Regions from separate parts of the Hydrogenophaga bisanensis genome, predicted to be linked through region 1. Evidence: predicted binding sites of a transcription regulator. Region 1 holds the regulator's gene; the other holds the start of a gene.
What was found. Region 1 encodes LexA, which represses DNA repair genes until DNA is damaged. Its sites were predicted from a motif close to ACTGTATNNNNATACAGT; they were not measured.
Positions count from the first base shown of each region.

Region 1 (4,416 bases):
TTGCCGTCCACAAACAGGTATTCAGCGCGCAGCAGGGCCTCTCCCCGCTCGTCACGAAGACCGAAACCCACCACAGACAACGGGGTACCGACGGCGACCTCACCAACCTGCCACTGCCCCAGCCGGAACAAGGGCGCCAGTTCGACGTTCCAACGTCGATCGCGGCGACGTGGCAGCGTCGCCTTGGATAACACCGCAACCGCATCCACCGGTGCCGACTGGGCCGGGATGGTACGCCGTGCCAGATCGGCCGGCAGCGTCAGGCCATCGGCCAACTCCAGCACAAGTTCGGCATGGGGGTTGCGCCACCGGACCTCGACCGCACGCCCTTCCAGGTACAACGGCCTGTCCTGATCGAAGCTGCTCCAGCCATGGTGGGCCAGCGCCTGCCCGGACCACCCGGTGATCCCGCTGACCGCACACAGTCGCAGGCATTGACGTCGATTCATCCGGCATTCTCCTCAGACATAGGCAATCCAACGTCCGCAGCCCAGGATCAGCAACCACAGCAAAGCGGACACCACCAGCTGCAGCTTGGCCAAGGCGTCCAGGCGATCCAGCGACTGTCTCCCGTGAAACCAGCCCGCATTGCATCCCGCCAGAACCAGCAGCAGCATTTTCGCTGTGAATATCTGGTTGGTCAGGAGTTCCTCAGCCTGAGAGGCAAACATCAGCAGACCACTTCCACCCGCCAATGCAAACCCAGCCAGCGCCAGGGAAAGCGACAGTTTGGCCAGCGGACGCACCTCCAGCGACTGGCCTGCCCCGAAGACCCGCATTTCCAGCAAGGCCAGATTGCCAAGCAGCAAAGACACACCCAGCAGGTGAATGACCTCCAGCATCGGGTAGGCCCAGGGATGAATAACGAGCGCGTCGAGCATTCAGGCGGCCTTGAGGATGTCCAGCGCCAGTGACAAGCGTGCTTTCAGGGCCGACGGCGATGCCAAGGGCATCGACGACGCGCCGCCAGGCAGCACACGACCCCGGACGCACCGGGTACCGCGCCAGACAATCACTCCCCTGGCCTGGGCTTCGTCCAACGCGTCGGCCAGCCTGGCGTGCAAGGTGCCGTTGCCTGTCCCGGCCACCACCAGGCCGCGCAAAGGGGGTGCCAGGGTGTCGTTGAGCATCGCCCTGACCACATGACCATCCGCATCCGCATGACTGACCAGCAGTTCCACCCTGGGCAGCTGGTCGGCAGACCGGACAGCGGGCCAGAGACCCTCGTCAGCCTGTCCGGGGTTGGGCGACCAGAAAACCCGCAACTGCCCTTCTTCCACCACCCCGATGGGTCCGGCCTCGCCAGAATCAAATGCATCGGTCCGGTAGGTGTGAATCTTGGTGACATGCTCGGGCGCATGAACCAGGCCGGCACAGACCACAGTCACACCAGAGACGCGGCCATCCAGGACCACCGAGACGGCATCCGCGAGATTCTGCGGACCGTCCGGAACCAGTGCCGAGGCGGGCCTCATGGCGCAAGTCAGCGCCACAGGTTTTACCGGATTAAGCACGTGGTGGAGGAACCAGGCGGTTTCTTCAATGGTGTCGGTGCCGTGGGTGATGACCACACCTTGAACATCATCCCGACCGACATGATGGACCACCCTGTCGGCCAGGCGCTTCCACAAGGCGAAGTCCATGTCCTTGCTGTCCACCTGGGCCACCTGTTCGAGCTCGACAGACACATTGGCCAGTGACGGAATCGACGACACGAGCTCGGACACGGGAACCTGTCCAGCGGTGTATCCCACGTTATCGCCCGCCCGTTGCGCACGCCCGGCGATGGTGCCGCCAGTCCCGAGAATGACCACTTTGCCTGGGTTGTGATGAAGGGGCACTTGTGTTTTCCTAAAAACTGTTGAAAAATACAGTTACTGGATACGCAACCAGTCTAACCATGAGGTTCACATGCCAGAACTGCCGTCCTACTCGCCCAAGCTTACAGCCCGCCAGCAGCAAATTCTGGAACTCATCCAGTCTGCCATCGCGCGGACCGGTGCACCGCCCACACGCGCTGAAATCGCCAGTGAGCTGGGCTTCAAGTCGGCCAATGCGGCTGAGGAACATCTGCAGGCGCTGGCACGCAAGGGCGTCATCGAACTGGTCAGCGGCACCTCCCGCGGCATCCGTTTGAGAAGCGAGGACCTTCGGTCGATCAATGCTGGCCGAAGCCGCCAGCTCGCGTTGCCTGGGTTGGCCCAGTTGGCCCTTCCGCTGATCGGCCGGGTGGCGGCCGGCTCGCCGATTCTCGCGCAGGAGCATGTCGACCAGACCTATCACGTGGAAAGCAGCCTGTTCGCCCGACAACCCGACTATCTGCTGCGGGTTCGCGGCATGTCCATGCGGGATGCCGGGATCATGGACGGTGATCTGCTCGCGGTGCAGGCCACCCGTGACGCGCGCAACGGTCAGATCGTGGTGGCTCGTCTGGGCGACGATGTGACCGTCAAGCGATTCATGAGACATCCCGATCACATCGAGCTGATCGCGGAGAACCCCGACTTCCGCAACATTGTGGTCAGTCCCGAAGAGCCGTTCGAGATTGAAGGCTTGGCCGTTGGCCTGATCCGCAACAGTTTTCTCGTCTGACCAGCTCAGACCCTCCTGCCTCGTAGGTGGCGGGCGTTTGGCAGCCATTGTGGCGGCCAGACCCTGCGTGGCAGGCCTTTGCCCAATCTCGCCTATGTACAACCCCTGACCAGGAGTTTCACATGGGATTTCGATTCAAGGCCAGCAGCTGGCGCGCTCCCCTGCAGATCATTGACAGCTTCCTTCCACAGCGGGGCGTGCATGTCACACCCAGGCCGCCCGGGAATGAGCATGCAGCTTTGCGACTGTTCCGCAAGGCGGGCTGGCTGGGGGGACACCCAATCCCCGCCGTGGCTGCCAACGATGTGTGTTTTGCCAAGGCGTCCCGCGCGGCCGAAGCGGTTTCCGGTCGGAACTTGCGCCCTGTCCGTGTCGTGCGCGTCGCGCAGGGTGCCGATCTTGGGGGGCAGGAGACCAGGCTGGTCATCTCCGGGCGCATGAGCGATGTTTGCGCAGAGCTTGACCGACTGGCAGCCATGGAGTCAAGGATGGCATCGGCCTGATCTCTCGGACGGAGCAGCCTGACGGATGTCTGCGCACACGCGGGCACAATAGTGCCCATGAACATTGTCATTCTCGACGACTATCAGGACGCGGTGCGCAAGCTTCGGTGTGCCGACAAGCTGGAGCCCTACCCTGCGAAGGTTTTCACCAACACCGTCAAAGGGGTCGGGCAGTTGTCTGTTCGCCTTCGTGACGCCGACATTGTGGTGCTGATCCGAGAGCGCACACTGGTGACCCGCCAACTCGTCGAAAAGTTGCCACGGTTGAAGTTGATCGTTCAAACCGGGCGGGTGGGCGCACACATAGATGTCCAGGCCTGTACCGAGCGGGGGATTGCGGTCTGTGAAGGTGTGAGCTCACCTGTCTCCACCGCAGAGTTGACCTGGGCTTTGGTCATGGCGTCCATGCGCCGCATTCCCCAGTATGTGGCCAGCCTCAAGCACGGGGCCTGGCAGCAATCGGGACTGAAGGCGGCCTCCATGCCCCCCAACTTCGGGCTGGGCGCCGTCGCGCACGGACGTACCCTTGGCATCTGGAGCTATGGCCGGATCGGCTCGCTGGTCGCGGGTTACGGACGCGCTTTCGGCATGCGCGTTCTGGTCTGGGGCAGCGACGATGCGCGCGCTCGCGCGCTGGCCGACGGCTTCGAACTGGCGGACAGCCGCGAGCACCTCTTCGAGACATCCGATGTGCTGTCGCTCCACCTTCGGCTCTCGGAGCGCAATGCAGGATGCGTCACCCTGGACGATCTTGCGCGCATGAAGCCGACATCGCTGCTGGTGAACACGTCTCGCGCAGAACTGATTGAACCCGAGGCCTTGCTGACGGCTCTCAACCGTGGCCGCCCTGGAATGGCGGCCATCGACGTCTTCGAATCGGAACCGATTCTTCAGGGGCATGCGCTGCTGCGCCTGGAGAACTGCATCTGCACGCCGCACATTGGGTACGTGGAACAGGACAACTACGAAACTCTGTTCTCATCCGCGTTCGACAACGTGGTCAACTTCATCAAGGGCACACCCACCAATGTGGTCAACCCCGGTGCGCTGCAGGTCAGACGCTGAGCGCAAGCATCCTCACTTCTTCGGCGGCTCCGGCTGGTCATTCGCCGGCGGAACGAAGTCGAGGAATTCAAAGTCCAGCATGTTGCTCAGACCGGACGACTGCTCGCGTTGTGATGGTGATGTCTGTGCTGAGGGCTGAACCGGCGACGTGATCTCGGGCAACGACGCTTCGAAAGCGGACAACTCCGCAAGCGCATCCAGGTCCACGTCAAGACCGATGTTGCTGGATATCGGCGGGGCATACTTCATGGGCTCT
Region 1 covers NZ_JBHTBX010000010.1:1,176-5,591, reverse strand. The annotation lists gene ACFQNJ_RS14410 (DUF6152 family protein) at 1-449, opposite strand, end outside; gene ACFQNJ_RS14405 (hypothetical protein) at 462-881, opposite strand; gene ACFQNJ_RS14400 (asparaginase) at 882-1,814, opposite strand; gene lexA (transcriptional repressor LexA) at 1,912-2,592, shown strand; gene ACFQNJ_RS14390 (hypothetical protein) at 2,715-3,095, shown strand; gene ACFQNJ_RS14385 (D-2-hydroxyacid dehydrogenase family protein) at 3,153-4,160, shown strand; partial or broken gene ACFQNJ_RS14380 (type IV pilus assembly protein FimV) at 4,173-4,416, opposite strand, start outside.

Region 2 (4,416 bases), on a different contig from region 1:
CAGGATGCACACCTTGCCGTAGCGCAGGCCCGACAGGTCCGGCTGGTCCATCGGGCCGTGGGGATCGACACCGATGGCCACCGAGATGTCGTGGATCTCGGTATTGGCGAACAGGCGGTCACGCTCGACCTCCCAGGTATTGAGCACCTTGCCGCGCAAGGGCAGCACGGCCTGGCACTCCTTGTCCCGGCCCATCTTGGCGCTGCCGCCCGCCGAGTCACCTTCGACCAGGAAGATCTCGTTGTGGAGGATGTCCCGGCTCTCGCAGTCGGTCAGCTTGCCCGGCAGCACGGCCACGCCGCTGCCCTTGCGCTTCTCCACCTTTTGGCCGGCTTTCTGGCGGCTTTGCGCGGCCTTGATCGCCAGTTCGGCGAGCTTGCGACCGTAATCCACGTGCTGATTGAGCCAGAGCTCCAGCGCGGGCCGCACGTAGCCGGACACCAGCCGCACCGCGTCGCGGGAATTCAGGCGCTCCTTGACCTGACCCTGGAACTGGGGATCCAGCACCTTGGCCGACAGCACATAGCTGGCCCGTGCAAAGACGTCCTCGGGCAGCAGCTTGACGCCTTTGGGCAGCAGTGCGTGCAACTCGATGAAGCTCTTGACCGCCTGGAACAGGCCGTCGCGCAGGCCGCTGTCGTGGGTACCTCCGGCGCTCGTGGGAATCAGGTTGACATAGCTTTCCCGCACGGGCGCACCGTCTTCGGTGAACGCCACGCACCAGGCCGCGCCCTCGCCTTCGGCAAAGCTTTCGTCCTTGCTGTCGGCAAAACCTTCGCCCTCGAACAGCGGGATCACCGGATCGGCGCTCAGCGTCTGGCCCAGGTAGTCGCGCAGGCCACCCTTGTACTGCCAGGTCTGCGTGTCGCGGGTCTTCTCGTTGTGCAGGGTGACCGAGACCCCCGGCATCAGCACCGCCTTGCTGCGCAGCAGGTGCGTGAGCTCGCCCATCGGCAGTGCGGGTGAATCGAAGTACTTCGGGTCCGGCCACACCCGCACCGTGGTGCCCTGCTTGCGGTCGCCCTCTGCCTGCGCCCGCACCACCAGCGGCTCGATCACATCGCCGCCCGCGAACACCAGCCGGGCGACCTGCCCCTCCCGATGGCTGGTCACCTCCATCCTCGTAGCCAGGGCATTGGTGACACTGACGCCCACGCCGTGAAGGCCCCCCGAAAAACTGTAGGCCCCGCCCTTGCCCTTGTCGAACTTGCCGCCCGCATGCAGCCGGGTGAAGACCAGTTCAATGACCGGGGCCTTTTCTTCGGGATGCAGGCCGAAAGGGATGCCGCGGCCGTCGTCCTCGACACTGACCGACCCGTCGGCGTGCAGGCTCACGCGGACCTTCTTGCCGTAGCCGGCCAGCGCCTCGTCGGCGGCGTTGTCCAGCACTTCCTGAATGATGTGCAGCGGGTTGTCCGTCCGGGTGTACATGCCCGGGCGCTGCTTGACCGGCTCCAGGCCCTTGAGGACGCGGATGGAGCCTTCTGAATAAGCGGGGGGGTTCTGGCTTGCCATGGACGCGGATTGTAAGCAGAGACACCGGATTTCACTGTATGAATATACAGAATCCGACTGGGCGGTCGCATTCTTGCGACGGCCGCATCAATGACCCGGCAAAATTTCATGCGGTCAAGACACGCGCGCAACACACCCCCGGGCCGGCATTTCGGTACATTCGCGGGATGACTTCTGCTTCCGCTCCCCGCCTGTCGGCCGCCCAGGTGCTCATCTGTGGCGCCGCCATCGTCACACTGTCCATGGGGGTGCGCCACGGCTTCGGTCTCTGGCTGCAACCGATCACCCAGGCCCAGGACTGGACACGCGAGAACTTCGCTTTCGCCATGGCGATCCAGAACCTGGCCTGGGGCCTGTTCGGTATCTTCGCCGGCATGGCGGCCGACCGATTCGGCGCCTTCCGCGTTCTGGTGGGAGGTGCTGCGCTCTACGGACTGGGCCTCTATGGCATGGCGACCGCCAGCAGCCCGACGCTGTTCGCACTCACCGCCGGCGTGCTCATCGGTGCCGCCCAGGCCGGCACCACCTACGCGGTCATCTACGGGGTCATCGGGCGACAGATCCCGGCCGAAAAGCGCTCATGGGCCATGGGGGTGGCCGCCGCAGCCGGGTCCTTCGGGCAGTTCCTCATGGTGCCCGTGGAGGGCTGGCTCATCGCCAGCTTTGGCTGGCAGCAGGCCCTGATGGTGCTGGCCGCTGCCGTGCTGCTGATCATGCCGCTGGCCGCCTTCCTGCGGGAACCCGGGTTTGCGGCCGCAGCGGCCGCACGGCGCGAGCAGACCATCGCACAGGCCCTGCGCGAGGCCTTTGGCTACCGCAGCTTCCAGCTGCTGATGGCCGGCTACTTTGTCTGCGGCTTCCAGGTGGTGTTCATCGGCGTGCACATGCCCAGCTACCTCAAGGATCAGGGTTTGTCGCCACAGGTCGCCAGCTACGCCCTGGCCATCATCGGGCTGTTCAACGTGGTGGGCACCTACGTGGCCGGTTCGCTGGGCCAGCGCATGGCCAAGCGGCACATCCTGGCCTTCATCTACCTGGCACGTTCGGTGGCCATCACGCTGTTCCTGATCGCACCGCTGACGCCCGCCAGCGTGTACGTGTTCTCGGCCGCCATGGGCCTGCTCTGGCTGTCCACGGTCCCCCCGACCAACGCGGTGGTGGCGCAGATCTTCGGTGTGGCGCACCTCTCGATGCTGGGCGGCTTCGTGTTCTTCAGTCACCAGATCGGTAGCTTCATGGGCGTCTGGCTCGGCGGCCTGCTCTATGACCGCACCGGCAGCTACGACATCGTCTGGTACATCTCGATCGCCCTGGGCATCTTCGCCGCACTGGTGAACCTGCCGGTGCGCGAGACCGCGATCGGCCGTGGACCCGCACGCGCCGGAGCCGCGGCATGAATGCCACCCTGCGTCACCGCCTCCAGCAGGGACTCCTGTGGGTCGGCATCGGCCTGACGCTGCTGGGCATCTTCACGCTGTACCAGGAGCCGGACTTCCTGATCCAGCTGGCCGACCAACTCTGGAGCTGCTTCTGATGCACGGTAACGAACCCGCATCCGAGTGGGTGCGTCGATGGACTCACCTCGTCAGGCCCGGTGGCCGGGTCCTGGACGTGGCCTGCGGGGCTGGCCGGCATCTGAGGTGGTTCGCCCAGCGAGGCCATCCTGTCACGGGGGTGGATCGGTCTGCGCAGGCCCTGGCCGATGCCGCCGTGGATGGCGAGCTGGTCGAAGCCGACATCGAAAATGGTCCGTGGCCATGGCCTGGCCGGCAGTTCGACGCCGTCGTGGTCACCAATTACCTCTGGCGACCGCTGCTGCCCACCGTGGTGGACAGTGTGGCCCCCGGCGGGGTGCTCATCTATGAGACCTTCGCCCATGGCAATGCCAGCGTGGGCAAGCCCTCCCGGCCCGACTTCCTGCTGCAGCCTGGCGAACTGCTGACGATCTGCCAGCCGACGCTGCGCATCTTGGCCTACGAAGACGGATTCCTCCAGCAGCCGGAACGCTTCGTGCAGCGGATCGTGGCGGTGCGCGAGAGGCCGTGCCCGCCCGAGGCGCCCGCCAGGCACTTTCTGTCCCCCGCCGCCGATCCCGCCAGCCTGACCGCTGGTTAGAATGAGAGATTGCCCCCGGCCAGCCTGCCATCTCCCCGACAGCGCACCATCACCACACTCCATCAGGAATCATGGAAACCATCACCGGCAGCATCGTGGCTCTGGCCACGCCCATGCATGAAGACGGCAGCATCGACTACGCCGCCCTGCGCAAACTGATCGACTGGCATATTGCCGAAGGCACCGACTGCATCGGCGTGGTCGGCACCACCGGTGAGTCGCCGACAGTCAGCGTCGAAGAGCACTGCGAGATCATCCGCGTGTCCGTGGAACAGGCGGCCGGCCGCGTGCCGATCATGGCGGGATGTGGCGCCAACTCCACTGCCGAAGCCATCGAACTGGCCAAGTTCGCGCGCAGTGTCGGCGCCGACTGCCAGTTGCAGGTCGTGCCCTACTACAACAAGCCCACCCAGGAAGGCCAGTACCAGCACTTCAAGGCGATTGCCGAAGCCACGGGCGACCTGCCTGTCATCCTCTACAACGTGCCGGGACGTTCCGTGGCCGACATGTCGGTCGAGACCGCCCTGCGTCTGGCCCAGGTGCCGGGCATCGTGGGTATCAAGGAAGCCACCGGCAACATCGAGCGTGCCCAGTGGCTCATCCGCGAGGCCCCCAAGGGCTTTGCCATCTACTCCGGCGATGACCCGACCGCGGTCGCCCTGATGCTGTGCGGCGGCCATGGCAATGTCAGCGTGACGGCCAACGTGGCGCCGCGCCTGATGCACGAGCTGTGCAAGGCCGCGCTGGCGGGCGACGTCAAGCGCGCCATGGAAATCCAGTTCCGCC
Region 2 covers NZ_JBHTBX010000004.1:31,917-36,332, reverse strand. The annotation lists gene ACFQNJ_RS07155 (DNA topoisomerase IV subunit B) at 1-1,515, opposite strand, end outside; gene ACFQNJ_RS07150 (MFS transporter) at 1,683-2,912, shown strand; gene ACFQNJ_RS07145 (hypothetical protein) at 2,909-3,049, shown strand; gene ACFQNJ_RS07140 (class I SAM-dependent methyltransferase) at 3,049-3,630, shown strand; gene dapA (4-hydroxy-tetrahydrodipicolinate synthase) at 3,702-4,416, shown strand, end outside.
Region 2: ACFQNJ_RS07155 (DNA topoisomerase IV subunit B) is a predicted target of LexA. The motif match lies at 1,549-1,566, and genes of this name have one in related genera.